3 regions of the Janthinobacterium sp. MP5059B genome follow, and region 2 is predicted to be linked to each of the others. Evidence: predicted binding sites of a transcription regulator. Region 2 holds the regulator's gene; each other region holds the start of a gene.
What was found. Region 2 encodes LexA, which represses DNA repair genes until DNA is damaged. Its sites were predicted from a motif close to ACTGTATNNNNATACAGT; they were not measured.
Positions count from the first base shown of each region.

Region 1: the regulator LexA is predicted to act here: its motif matches at 2,979-2,996, upstream of dinB (DNA polymerase IV).
Region 3: the regulator LexA is predicted to act here: its motif matches at 1,943-1,960, upstream of recA (recombinase RecA).

Region 1 is NZ_LRHX01000009.1:118,085-122,637, forward strand. Features, by position in the region: gene JAB1_RS12425 (TonB-dependent receptor) at 1-622, shown strand, start outside; gene JAB1_RS12430 (recombination-associated protein RdgC) at 759-1,655, opposite strand; gene dinB (DNA polymerase IV) at 1,774-2,928, opposite strand; gene JAB1_RS12440 (S9 family peptidase) at 3,102-4,553, shown strand, end outside.
Region 2 is NZ_LRHX01000016.1:15,001-19,553, forward strand. Features, by position in the region: gene JAB1_RS17170 (replicative DNA helicase) at 1-127, opposite strand, end outside; gene rplI (50S ribosomal protein L9) at 263-718, opposite strand; gene rpsR (30S ribosomal protein S18) at 746-1,036, opposite strand; gene priB (primosomal replication protein N) at 1,062-1,361, opposite strand; gene rpsF (30S ribosomal protein S6) at 1,382-1,771, opposite strand; gene lexA (transcriptional repressor LexA) at 2,047-2,682, shown strand; gene JAB1_RS17200 (cystathionine gamma-synthase family protein) at 2,749-3,990, opposite strand; gene purF (amidophosphoribosyltransferase) at 4,034-4,553, opposite strand, start outside.
Region 3 is NZ_LRHX01000016.1:993,192-997,744, reverse strand. Features, by position in the region: gene JAB1_RS21555 (sensor histidine kinase) at 1-1,078, opposite strand, end outside; gene JAB1_RS21550 (response regulator transcription factor) at 1,075-1,809, opposite strand; gene recA (recombinase RecA) at 2,051-3,154, shown strand; gene recX (recombination regulator RecX) at 3,382-3,837, shown strand; gene JAB1_RS29670 (hypothetical protein) at 3,921-4,130, opposite strand; gene JAB1_RS21535 (DUF2889 domain-containing protein) at 4,329-4,553, shown strand, end outside.

The DNA of each region.
Region 1 (4,553 bases), on a different contig from region 2:
TCCAACGCTGTACAAAGACCTGTTCGGTACCTACATCGAGCCATCGACCGGCCTGCCTTACTTCGCCTTCAAATCGCTGTCGATGAACATCGGCCAGACGCATAACCGCGGTATCGACTGGGACATGACGGCGCGTCATCGCTTTGATTTCGGTAACCTGACGGCCAACCTGAGCGGCACCCACATGCTCAAGGCTGACTACACCGTGCCAGGCACCAAGAATCAGTGGACGACCAACATGAACTACTTCGGCATCACCGATGCAGTCACGTTCCGTAACCTGGTCAAGCTGAACATGAGCCTGGAAACCGGCAAACTGACCAGCACCATGGTTGTCAGCTATCGTAACGGCTACACCGATGCAGCCGCTTCGGTACTGAACGTCGATACCAGGAAACTGGAAACGATCCGTCTGGAAGTTCCTTCGTACACCACCGTCGATCTGCAAGGCCGCTATGCCTTCAACTCGGCTGTGACGCTGCGCGCTGGTATCAAGAACCTGTTTGACCGTGAACCGCCTCTGTCGCTGCGCGCTTCGTCGGGCCACCAGGTTGGCTTCGATCCACGCTACGCCGATCCAATGATGCGTTCGTTCTACTTCACCGGTAGCTACAAGTTCTAATTTGATGTCTTAAATTAGATTGTCCTGAAAGCGCCTTGCACCTCACCGTGCAAGGCGCTTTTTTTATGTTGCAACATATTGCACAGGCGAAAAAAAAGGAGCCGCAGCTCCTTTTTTTGTAGCAGCATGGCTGCTGTTACGCCGTCGCTTCGCCGCCCAATGCCTCGACCACGTCGGCCATCAGCTTGCTCAGTTCGCCCGTCATCAGCATCACGTCGCCGTCGAAACGTTCTTCGTCGTTCTTCGTGCTCGATTCCGTTTCCTTGATCACGTCCAGCGGCTTGACGCTCTTGATGGCCAGCGATTCCGTCAGCACGAACGAAATCTTGTCGTTCCACGTCATGGCCAGGCGCGTGCACTGCTTGCCGGCAGCGATGTGGCGGCGCACGTCGTCCGCTTCCAGCGTGTGGCGCACGTAGCGCACGGTGGCCTTGCTTTCGCCCGTGGCGCGCAATTCCGTATCCATGTCGACCGTGAAGCCGGCAGGCGCATCGTCGGCCTGCAGCCATTCCGTCATCACCGCCACGGGCGAGCGCTGCACGCGCAGGCTTTCCAGCGGCAGTTTGTCGACGGCTTTCAACAGCAGCTTGATGACTTCATCGGCTTTTGCCGGGCTGGCGGCATCGACCACCAGCCAGCCATTGACGGGGTCGATCCACGTCCAGACGTTGCTGCGGATGCTGAAGGCGCGCGGCAGCAACTCGTCGGCCACGCGCTCCTTCAATTCCTTCATGGCTTTCTTGCCAGGCGCAAAGCCTTGTGCTTCTTCCATCTCGGCAGCGCGGGCCTTGGCCACCTGATTGATGACGGTCGCTGGCAGCAGTTTCTTTTCCGTGCCCAGCAAGATCAGCATCTGCTTGTTGACCACGTGGACCAGGCCGCCGTTCGGGCGTGGCGTATCCCAGCCCTGGCGCATCAGATCCATGCTGGTCGCCGGCGTAAATTTGTTCGAGGACAAGGCCTCTTCCAGTTGTTCTGGCGTATAGGCCCATGGTGCGGGCAGGCGGTAAATCTGAAGATTCTTGAACCACATAGTTTTTGTCTTCCGTTTGTTTCAGTAGTGCCAGGGGAACGCCATTCTACACTTTCGACACGGGAATGCCGTCAAAAGCGCGGACTGGCGCGGTGTTGTTGATGCGTGGGGAATGCCGCTACAGGGCGGGAAACAGCTCCGCCTGGGCCGGCGCCTGCCGCGTCACGATGGCCGGGTCGGACAAGGTCGAGATGCGCACGCCCAGCAGGCGGATTTTCTTTTCAAATGGCACGCGCCGCAAGCAATCGCGGCTGGCGCGCAGGATGGCGGCGGCGTCCGCCGTGGCGCTGGGCAAGGTGATGTCGCGCGTGACGGTGCTGAAATCTTCGAAACGCAGCTTGATGCCCACCGTGCGCCCCGCCAGCGACTGCTTGTCGAGGTCGCCCGCCACGCGCGTGCACAGGCTTTCCAGCTTTTCCGACAGGGTGGCGCGGTCGCGCACCACCTGCAAGTCGCGCTCGAACGTCGTTTCGCGGCTGACGGACTTGGTTTCCCGGCTCGTCTGCACAGGCCGGTCATCGATGCCCAGCGCCGCCTGGCGCAGCCAGCCCGTGTACAAGTCGCCAAACTGCGTGCGCAGCATGGCCATGTCGGCCCGGGCCAGCTCGCCGATGGTGACGATGCCCAGGGCCTCCAGCTTGGCCGTCGCCTTCGGGCCGATGCCATTGATCTTTTTCGCCGGCAAGGGCCACACGCGCGCTTCGATATCCTCGGGCTGCAAAATGGTGAGACCGTCCGGTTTTTCCAGGTCGGAACAGATTTTCGCCAGCAATTTGTTCGGCGCCAGGCCAATCGAACACGACAGGCCCGTCGCCTCGGACACGGCCGCCTTCAGGCGCGCCGCCATGGCCGGCGCCTGCTCGCCATACTCCGTCAGATCGACATAGATTTCATCGATGCCCACGTTCTGGATGATGGGGCACAGCTGGGCCACGGCCTGCTTGAAGCGCGCCGAATACTCGCGGTAAGCTTCGAAATCGGCCGGCAACAGGATGCTGTCGGGCGCCAGCTTGGCCGCCTTCATGATGCCCATGGCGGAAAACACGCCAAACGCGCGCGCCGCATAGGTCGACGTGGTGACGACGCCGCGCCCCACATAATCGCGCATGCGCGCAAACTGCCGCGTGCCGTCTTCCTGCAGCACGGGCTGCTGCAAGCGCCCGCCGCCGATGACGACGGCTTCGCCGCGCAGTTCCGGATATTTTAATAGTTCCACGGAGGCAAAGAAGGCATCCATGTCCAGGTGGGCAATCCAGCGGCGGGTTTCAGGCAATGTAAGGGCAGATGTGGTCAAGGGCACCTCGCGGCGGGATGCTGTCGGATACTGTAATTATATACAGTATCACTGCAAATGTCCGTGGATGCAAGTTGAAACGCACAAGCACGGCGGTTGCTTTTCTCAATAGCAAGATTACAATCCTGACACAACTATGAAAGGGAATCGCCTTGTCCATCGCCCATCACGCTTCGCGCCGCCGGTCCGCCTGGTTATCCATCCTGCCGGCCCTGCTGCTGTCCACACTGGCGCCATCCGCGCTGGCCGACGCCACTACCACCGTTACCGCCGATGTCGCCACGGCCACCGCGCCTGTCGCCGCCAAGACGGCGTGGCAGGAAACGCGCCACGGCACGGTCGTCACGGACGACTACCGCTGGCTGCAAAAGAAAACCGATCCTGCCGTGATCGATTACCTGAATGCGGAAAACGCCTACACGGCCGCCGTCACGGCCCCGATCCAGCCGCTGGCCGACAAGGTGACTGCGGAGGTCAAGGGCCGCATGCAGGAAGTGGACCTGTCCGTGCCTGCGCGCCAGGGCAATTTCTACTATTACACGCGCACGGAAGCGGGCAAACAATACCCGATTCACTGCCGCCGCCCCGTCGGCACGAACGGCGCCTACGATGCGCAGGCGGCTGAGGAAATCTTGCTGGACCAGAATCAATTGGCCGAAGGCCAGAAGTTCTTTGCCGTGCGCGCATTCAGCATCAGCCCGAATGAACAGTTGCTGGCCTACACCACCGACACGACGGGTTTCCGCCAGTACGAGCTGCATGTCAAGGATTTGAAGACGGGCAAGTTGCTGGGCGATACCATGCCTCGAGTCACGTCCCTGGCCTGGGCGGCGGACAATGCCACCCTGATGCTGACGCAGGAAGACGCCACCACCAAGCGCGCGGACCGATTGTTCCGCCTGCCGCTGGGCGGCACCTTGCAGCAGGTCTACCACGAGCCAGTGGAACAGTTCGCCATCGGCGTGAGCCGCACGCGCGACCATCGCTACTTTGTGCTCACTGCGCGCAGTACGGATACGAGCGAAGTGCTGCTGTTGCCAACGAGCACGCCGCAAGGCAGCTTCCAGTCCGTGCTGAAGCGTGAAAAGGGCCACCGCTACAGCATCGAGCACCGCGACGGCCAGCTGTATATTCTGACCAACAAGGAGGCGAAGAATTTCCGTGTCGTCAGCGCGCCGCTGTCCGCGCCGCAGCCGAAGAACTGGAAGCCCGTCGTGCCGCACAACAAGGATGCCGTGATCCAGTCCATCGACGTCTTCCAGGGCTACCTGGTGGTGATGGAAAAGGCCCGTGCCCTGAACCGCGCGCGCATCCTTGATTTCGCGCATAAAAACTGGAAAACGGTGCAGTTCGACGACCCCGTCTATCTGGCAACATCCGTCGGTACGCCGGAATTTTCCTCCACGCAATTTCGCATGTCCTACCAGTCGCCCGTCACGCCGCCCACCGTCATCGACGTCAGCATGCAAGACGGCAAGCGCACGGTGCTGAAGCAGCAGGAAATCGTCGGCGGCTTTGACGGCAGCCGCTACACCACGCAGCGCCTGTGGGTGAAGGCGCGCGATGGCGTGCAAGTACCGCTGTGGATCGTCTACAAGAAAGGC
Region 2 (4,553 bases):
TGAAGTCGGCGATGCGGTCATACGCGGCATTGTCGCGCAGCAGACCACCGATAACGGATTGTTCTGCTTCGATCGAATGCGGCGGAATACGGAGGGAATCCAGTTGCGGATCAGAGGGGGCGTTCATGGCGCGAATTATACCCGCTTCGGCGTGCTGGCAAAAATAAAGGGCTGAAATTGAGCGAAAAAAAGGCCACAAAAAAGCCGGGCGAACCCGGCTTTTCATAGTGCGGCAGCGCTTGCGGGCCAGGCCCGCAGACGATTACGCGTTCGCGTCTGGTACGACAGCGATAACAACTTCCACGACCACGTCGGTGTGCAGAGCAACCGAAACGTTGTGCTCGCCAACGATCTTCAGCGGGCCGGTAGGCATGCGGATTTGTGCTTTTTCAACAGCAAAACCTTGCTTGGTCAGCGCTTCAGCGATGTCGAAGTTGGTGACGGAACCGAACAGACGGCCATCAACACCAGCTTTTTGAGCAACTTGAACGGTCAGGCCGCTCAGTTTTTCGCCCTGGGCTTGCGATGCGGCCAGTTTGGCGGCAGCAGCTTTTTCCAGCTCGGCGCGCTTGACTTCGAATTCAGCCACAGCGGTTGCCGTAGCACGACGTGCCAGGCGTTGCGGGATCAGGAAGTTACGTGCGTAACCGTCTTTGACTTTGACGACTTCGCCGAGGTTACCGACGTTAACAACTTTTTCTAACAGAATGATTTGCATAGTTCTTCTCCAGGAATATCTGACCGATTAAGCGTGGTGCAGATCGGTGTATGGCAGCAGCGCGAGGAAGCGAGCGCGCTTGATTGCGGTGTCAACTTGGCGCTGGTAGTGCGCTTTGGTACCGGTCAGGCGTGCTGGCATGATCTTGCCGTTTTCTTGGACGAAGTCTTTCAGCGTGTCGACGTCTTTGTAGTCGACTTGCTCAACGTGAGCTGCGGTGAAGCGGCAGAACTTCTTGCGTTTGAACAACGGGTTTTGCTGTTTGCGTTTTTCTTTAAGCTTGAGCTTATTTTTGTCGAACTTTTTACCGAATGCCATGTCAGGCTCCTGTATCTAAAATGCGCTAGTCAGAATTGACTGCACTAAAATCAATGATGTGAAACACCAAACTCTTGCTGTTGCGGCTCTTCCTGGCCAGGAAACCCGTGAACTGATATACCCCGCCCAAGCTTGCCTGACTGAACCTGCCTGAAATTTCGCCAGCGGCTAGCGCGGCAACATCAAACTCGGTCAAACGGGCAATCCCTGCTTCCATCTGCTGCGAACTGTGTTGCAATACTGCATTCACAATCGGCAGCCCTGCCGGGGTATAGCGCAATATTTCGCGCTCGGCAATGATGGCGGTTACTTGTAGCTGGTTCAGCGCACGATCCTGGTCAAGAATTAAGCTGCTGCTGCGGCTGGAGCGGCTGCTGGTGCTTCGGTGCGGTGGCTTTTGGCCGCGTCTTCGCGTTGTACCGATTTCATCATCGGCGAAGGAGCTGTTTCAGCTTTCTTCATTTTAACGGTCAGGTGACGCAACACGGCATCATTGAATTTGAATGCTGTTTCCAACTCGACCAGGGTCTCGTTGTCGCATTCGATGTTCAGGCAGATGTAGTGTGCTTTAGGCAGCTTTTGGATCGAGTAAGCCATTTGACGGCGGCCCCAATCTTCCACGCGGTGAACCGAACCGCCGCGGGTGGTTACGCTGGCTTTGTAGCGTTCGATCATCGCGGGCACTTGCTCGCTTTGGTCCGGATGGACGATAAAGACTATTTCATAATGACGCATGCAAACTCCTTCAGGTCGGATTGATAATCGCCCACCCCGGCGTCAAGACGGGTGTGGGAAGGTCAGCCGAAGATTATAACCGCCTTTTGCAAACGTTTCAATCATTCCTTCCACAAGCGCCCGAAAAGCCCGCGCGCCGCCGTGCTTTCCGCCCCTGGACAAGTATTTCTTGCGAAATTCGCCTAAAACACGGAAATCCCCTTGCATAGTGGGCGATACTGTACAAAAATACAGACTGTTCATATAGACAGCATTTTAGTATGCACCCACCGCTCATGATCAAGCTGACAGCACGACAAGAACAAATCCTGAACCTGATCAAGGACGCGATTGAAAACACGGGCTTTCCTCCCACCCGTGCCGAAATCGCCAATGAACTGGGTTTCAAATCGGCCAACGCGGCCGAAGAGCATTTGCAGGCCCTGGCCCGCAAGGGCGCGATCGAGATTTCTCCCGGCACCTCGCGCGGCATCCGCCTGATCGGCGCAGCCGCTGAAGCCCTGCCATCGAAACTGCCGGCAGCGCTGCTGATGTCGCTGCCCCTGATCGGCCGGGTGGCGGCAGGCTCGCCCATCCTGGCGCAGGAAAACCTGGAAGCGAGCTACAACGTGGACCCCGCCCTGTTTTCTGCCAAGCCCGACTTCCTGCTGAAGGTGCGCGGCTGGTCCATGCGCGACGCCGGCATCATGGATGGCGATTTACTGGCCGTCAAGAAGGTCGATAGCGCCAAGAATGGCCAGATCGTCGTCGCCCGCATCGGCGACGAAGTCACCGTCAAGCGCTACAAGAAAACGGGTTCCGTCATCGAATTGCTGCCGGAAAACCCCGACTTCAAGGTCATTACCGTATCGCCGGAAGATGAATTCGCCCTGGAAGGTTTGGCGGTAGGCTTGATGCGCAGCTGGCATTGAACCACCGCATGTAAAAAGGGCCGCAACAGCATGACTGTTGCGGCCCTTTTTTATTTCCCAGGCGTTTTATGCATCCAGGGCGCTACGGAAATCCTCGAGCAAGTCCGCCTCATCCTCGATACCGACGGAGACGCGGATCAGGGATTCGGCGATGCCCATGCTGGCGCGGCGCTCGGCGCCCATCTCGTAAAAGATCGTGTGGGCGACGGGAATGACCAGGGTGCGGGTGTCGCCGAGATTGCTCGCTGGAATGGCAAGATTGAGACGATTGAGGAAATCGAAGCAATCGATGCCATCCTTCAGCTCGAAGCTGAACAGCGAGCCATAGCTGCGGAACAAATCCGTCGCCAGCGCGTGCTGCGGATGCGAGGCCAGGCCCGGGTAATGCACGGCCGCTACCCGCGGGTCGGCGGCCAGCATGGTGGCCAGCGCCAGGGCGTTCGAGCAGGTGCGGTCCATGCGCAAGGCCATGGTTTCCGCGCCGACGGCGATATGGTGCGCCGCCTCCGGACCCAGGGATGCGCCGAAATCGCGCAAGGCCTTGGCGCGGATTTGCGCGATGCCCCACTGCGCCGGCGCCGCCTTCTTGTAATTGTCGAAAATGTTCGGATACTGCGTCCAGTCGAACACGCCCGTGTCCGTCAAGCTGCCGCCCAGGGCATTGCCGTGGCCGCCGATGGATTTTGTCAGCGCATTGACCACCAGACCCGCGCCCACGGCTTTCGGGCGGAACAGGTAGGGCGTCGTCATGGTGTTGTCGACGATGTACAAAATGCCGCGTTCCTTGCACAACGCGCCGATCTTCGCCAGGTCGGCGATCTGCGTGCGCGGATTGGCGATGGTTTCGACAAACACGATGCGCGTTTGCGGCGTGATGGCGGCGGCCACATTGGCCACGTCCGTGGCGTCGACGAACGACACGGCGACGCCCTGCCCCGTCACCGTTTGCCACAGGCTGTTGGTGTTGCCAAACAAAAAGGCCGACGACACGACATGGTCGCCGGCGCGCAAGAGCGCCTGCACCACGGCGCCGATGGCGCCCATGCCGGTGGCGAAGCACAGCGTGGCGACGCCGTCTTCCATCTTGTTGACCTTGTCTTCCAGCGCGGAGACGGTCGGATTGCCCTGGCGGCCGTAGCGGAAGCCGGGCTCCTTGCCCTGGAACACGGAAGCGAGCTGGCGCGCATCGCCGTAGCCGAAGGCAACGGAAGTATGCACGGGCTTGTGCAGGGAACCGTGCTCGATGCCCTTGCGGCGGTCGTTATGCAGGATGGTGGTGGTAAAGCCGTAGTTTTTTTTATCGTTCATGATCGCGGAGCAAAAAAAGCCCGGCGCTAGCCGGGCAAGATAATTACGCTTCTGTTGTCGCCAGGTTCAGGTTCAGCTGGGAACGCGGCGTATCTTCGGGCGCTGCCGCCTTCGGATGGTGGCGCGCATACTCCAGGCGGTCCAGGTATTCCTGCGACACGTCGCCCGTCACGTACACGCCATCGAAGCACGACGCTTCGAAGTTGGTCAGGGCCGGGTTGACATCGGCGATGGCCTGCTTGAGCGCGCCGATATCCTGGTACACCAGGTAGTCGGCCGTGATTTCGCGGCACACTTCTTCCGTCGTGCGGCCATAGGCGATCAGTTCGTCGCGCGTCGGCATGTCGATGCCGTACACGTTCGGGTAGATCACCGGAGGCGCAGCCGAGGCGAAGATGACTTTCGTCGCGCCCGCTTCGCGCGCCATCTGCACGATTTCACGGCTGGTGGTACCGCGCACGATGGAATCGTCGACCAGCAGCACGACCTTGTCCTTGAATTCGGACGGGATCGCGTTGAGCTTCTGGCGCACGGATTTCTTGCGCGCCGCCTGGCCCGGCATG
Region 3 (4,553 bases), 980 kb from region 2:
CCTGCACCACGCCGCGCGCCAGTTCGCTCAGCTCGATCGGTTCGAACGCCGTGCCCGCCTGAGGCTGGTTTTCCGCGCGCGCCAGGGCCAGCAGCTGGTTGACCAGGCGCGTGGCCGCTTCCGAACTTTTCGCCAGTTGCAGCAGCGAGCGGTGGATCTCGTCGTGGTCGGTCTGGCGCAGCGCCAGCTCGGATTGCATGCGCATGCCGGCCAGCGGCGTTTTCATCTGGTGCGCGGCATCGGCGATGAAGCGCTTCTGCATGTCGATCGACAACGACAGGCGCGCCAGCATCTCGTTGAGCGAACCGACCAGCGGCGTGATTTCCTCGGGTACCTGGCCCGATTCGATGGGCGATAAATCGTCAGGCGGCCGGGCGCGTATGCGTTCCTGCAATTGCGCCAGCGGCGACAGGCCGCGCGCCAGGGCAAACCAGACCAGGGCCAGGATCACGGGCAGGATGATGAACTGCGGCAAGATCACGCCCTTGATGATTTCATTGGCCAGCTGGGCGCGTTTTTCCAGGGTTTCCGCCACCTGCACCAGCGCGCGCTGCGGCTCGTCGTTGTTGCTGGACGGAATGTCGAGATAGCTGAACGCCACGCGCACGGGCGTGCCATGGATGGTGTCGTTGCGAAACAGCACCATGCCGCTGCGGTATTTGTCGGGGTCCTGCGGCGGCGGCAAATCGCGGTCGCCGTCGAGGTATTCGCCGCGCGGACCCACCACCAGGTAATACAGGGTGTCGATATCGTCGCCGCGCAGGAAGTCGCGCCCCTTGTTGTTACTGTTCTTTTCCGGCACGCGGCGCAGCATGGCGCCGTCGGCCTGCTTGACCTGCTGCGTGAGCACGGTCACGCTGTCTTCCAGCGCATGGTCGAACGGCTGATTGGCGATGCCCTTGGCCACCAGATAGGTGATGGCGATGCTCATCGGCCACAGCAGCAGCAAGGGCGCCAGCATCCAGTCGAGGATTTCGCCAAACAGCGAATGCTCGATGGTGTCGTCCTGCTCCGTGGTCGGCGGCTCGAACCAGTCGTCGTCGTCCGCTTCGTCTGCTGGCGCCTCGCGCACCTTCACTTGCTGGCGGGTCCGCTGGCCGGGCTTGCCGATTCGCCCGCTTCGGCGTTCAGGCGCGCCGCTTCCGAGTATTTTTCCAGGCAATAGCCGAGGCCACGCACGGTGGCGATGCGCACGCCGCCCACCTCGATCTTCTTGCGCAGGCGGTGCACATACACTTCGATGGCGTTGTTCGACACTTCTTCGCCCCATTCGCACAGGTGGTCGACCAGTTGTTCTTTCGAGACGAGGCGGCCGGTGCGGCCCAGCAGGATTTCCAGCAAGCCCAGTTCGCGCGCCGACAGGTCGAGCATCTGGTCGTTGATGTAGGCGCTGCGCCCCACCTGGTCGTAGCTGAGGGGGCCGTGCTTGATGATGGTGGCGCCGCCGCCGGCGCCGCGGCGCGTCAGGGCGCGCACTCTTGCCTCCAGTTCCGACAAGGCGAACGGCTTGGCCATATAATCATCGGCACCGAGGTCGAGGCCATTCACGCGCTGCTCGATGGAATCGGCGGCCGTCAGGATCAGCACCGGCAGCAGCGAGGCGCGCGCGCGCAGGCGGCGCAGCACTTCCAGGCCGGACATCTTGGGCAGGCCCAGGTCGAGGATCAGCAAGTCGAATTCCTGGGTGGACAGGGCCGTATCGGCCTCCTGGCCCGTCTTGACGTAGTCGATCGCATAACCGGACTGGCGCAGCGAGCGGGTCAGGCCATCGGCCAGCACGCTGTCATCTTCGGCAAGTAAAATACGCATGGTGCACTTCCTATGCTTGCGGCGGTAGAAGTTTGTATTGTGTTTCATTTTCCGCAAGGTGGCGAGTTTTTGTGAGAAACCAGGCTTGTATTGATCTGTTTCAAAACAAATCCACGTTCCGCTTGCATTGATCACTGTTTTTTTATACAGTACTGTCTGTGTAAAGAATTTAACCCACTGGCGCTATCGCAGGCTGCGGGATTCACGTGAATCCGCAACTGTAGAACGGCTGAAAGAACATATGGACGATAAAAAAGCTGTAGTACCCGCATCGGAAAAAGCCAAGGCGCTCGCCGCCGCACTGGCGCAGATCGAGAAGCAGTTTGGCAAAGGTTCGGTCATGCGCATGGATGCCAGCGCAGCGATCGAAGAAGTGCAAGTCGTGTCGACCGGTTCGCTCGGCCTCGATATCGCGCTGGGCGTGGGCGGTTTGCCGCGTGGCCGCGTGGTGGAAATCTACGGTCCGGAATCGTCGGGTAAAACCACCCTGACCCTGCAAACCATCGCTGAGATGCAAAAACTGGGCGGCACCTGCGCCTTTATCGATGCCGAGCACGCGCTGGATGTCGGTTACGCGCAAAAGCTGGGCGTGAACCTGCATGAATTGCTGATCTCGCAACCGGATACGGGCGAGCAGGCACTGGAAATCTGCGACGCCCTCGTGCGTTCGGGCAGCGTCGACCTCGTCGTCATCGACTCCGTGGCCGCACTGACGCCACGCGCCGAGATCGAAGGCGACATGGGCGATTCCCTGCCAGGCTTGCAAGCGCGCCTGATGTCGCAAGCCCTGCGCAAGCTGACCGGTTCCATCAACCGCACGAATACCCTGGTCATTTTCATCAACCAGATCCGCATGAAGATCGGCGTGATGTTCGGCAGCCCGGAAACGACCACCGGCGGCAATGCGCTGAAATTCTACGCCTCCGTGCGCCTGGATATCCGCCGCACCGGCTCGATCAAGTCCGGCGATGAAGTGATCGGCAACGAAACCAAGGTCAAGGTCGTCAAGAACAAGATCGCGCCACCGTTCAAGGAAGCGCACTTCGACATCCTGTACGGCGCCGGCACCTCGCGCGAAGGCGAAATCCTGGACCTGGGCTCGGATGCCAAGATCGTGGAAAAATCCGGTTCGTGGTACAGCTACAACGGCGAACGCATCGGCCAGGGCAAGGACAACGCCCGTGCCTTCCTGCAAGAGCGTCCGGCGCTGGCCCGCGAAATCGAAAACAAGGTCCGTGCTTCGCTGGGCGTGCGCGAACTGCCGCCGCTGGCCGCTGAAAAGCCGGAAAAAGCGGATAAAGCCGCCGACAAGGCCGCCAAGGCTGCGGAAGCCAAGGCAGAGTAGGTCGGATTAGCGCGGCAAAGCCGCGCGTAATCCGACAACACCACAGACGTCAACAATGTTGTCGGAGCAGACGCCAACAATGTTGTCGGATTACGGCCCAAGGGGCCTAATCCGACCTACGCGCGGCTCGCCGCATAGTATGACCACGATCGCCGTCCCGCGCTGTTGCGCCGGGCGGCGATTGTGTTTGGATGGCTTGATTGTGGAATGAAAGACAAGGTGGGTGTATGGCCGCAGTACAACTAAGCCTGAAAGGCAGGGCGCTACGCTTTCTGTCGATGCGCGAACATAGTCGCATGGAATTGCGGCGCAAGCTGCAGCGCCATGCGCAGGAGGGCGATGATGTGGAAGCCTTGCTCGACAGCCTGGAGCAAGCGAACTGGCTGTCGCAGGAGCGTTTTTCCGAGTCGCTGATCCACCGCCGCTCGGCCCGTTTCGGCAATAGCCGCATCATGGCGGAATTGCAAAGCCACGGCATCGGGGGCGAGGCCTTGCAGGAACTCAAGGCGGGCCTGGCCGAAGGGGAGGTTGCGCGCGCCTGCGAGGTGTGGCGCCGCAAATTTGGCGAGGTGGCGCAGGATGCCGAGCAGCGCAACAAGCAGATGCGCTTCCTGATGCAGCGCGGTTTTTCCCAGCGTGCCGTGCAGGTGGCCTTGAAGGGACTGGAGCCCGAGGACGACTAGGTGCGCGCCGCTGACCGTCCAGCTGGCCCTGGTCTCGCTGTGTTCCATCTGCAACAGTTCAGGGCTGCCCTGTACCTTGCTTGTCAGGCAAGCTCGCTCCAGATCATTGTTTTACTGGTAAGTTCACTTTCCTTGCCATCCGCCTGGCAATCGGATGGCATATTGTTGCGCTGCATGGGGCCGGGCTTGGCCGCGCTGCTGTCGGCTGGGCCGGCGCGGCAATCTGAGGTATTTCGCGGCATCCATCGGCCATATCTATCATCACCATCCGTGATAACGGTGTGAATTTCCATGTGTATTCTTTATGCTTTGAAATGTTTTTATCGAAGCAATGAAAAATTATGTTGCGGCGCAACCAGCGCCCAGTGTGCTACACTTTTAGGGTTTTTGCGGCGCCGCAGGTGCGGTTGCTGTTCGTAGAAGCTGCGAACAGAGTGCTTTAGGCACATGGCTGCTTACTAAATTATGGCCGCGCAAGCGGCATCGGTCTTATGCCCCTGTCAACTCCCGTATCCCGGCGCGCCCTACGGCACTCCCGTGTTATCGACGTCCAAGCGTATGTGCGCGACGACGGCCTGTGGGATATTGACGCCCATATCACCGATATCAAAAGCTATGACGCGACCCTGGCCTCCGGCCCCCGTCCCGCCGGCGCCCCTCTGCATGACCTCCATTTACGCATTACCGTCGATCGCGAACTGAACATTGTCGAGGCC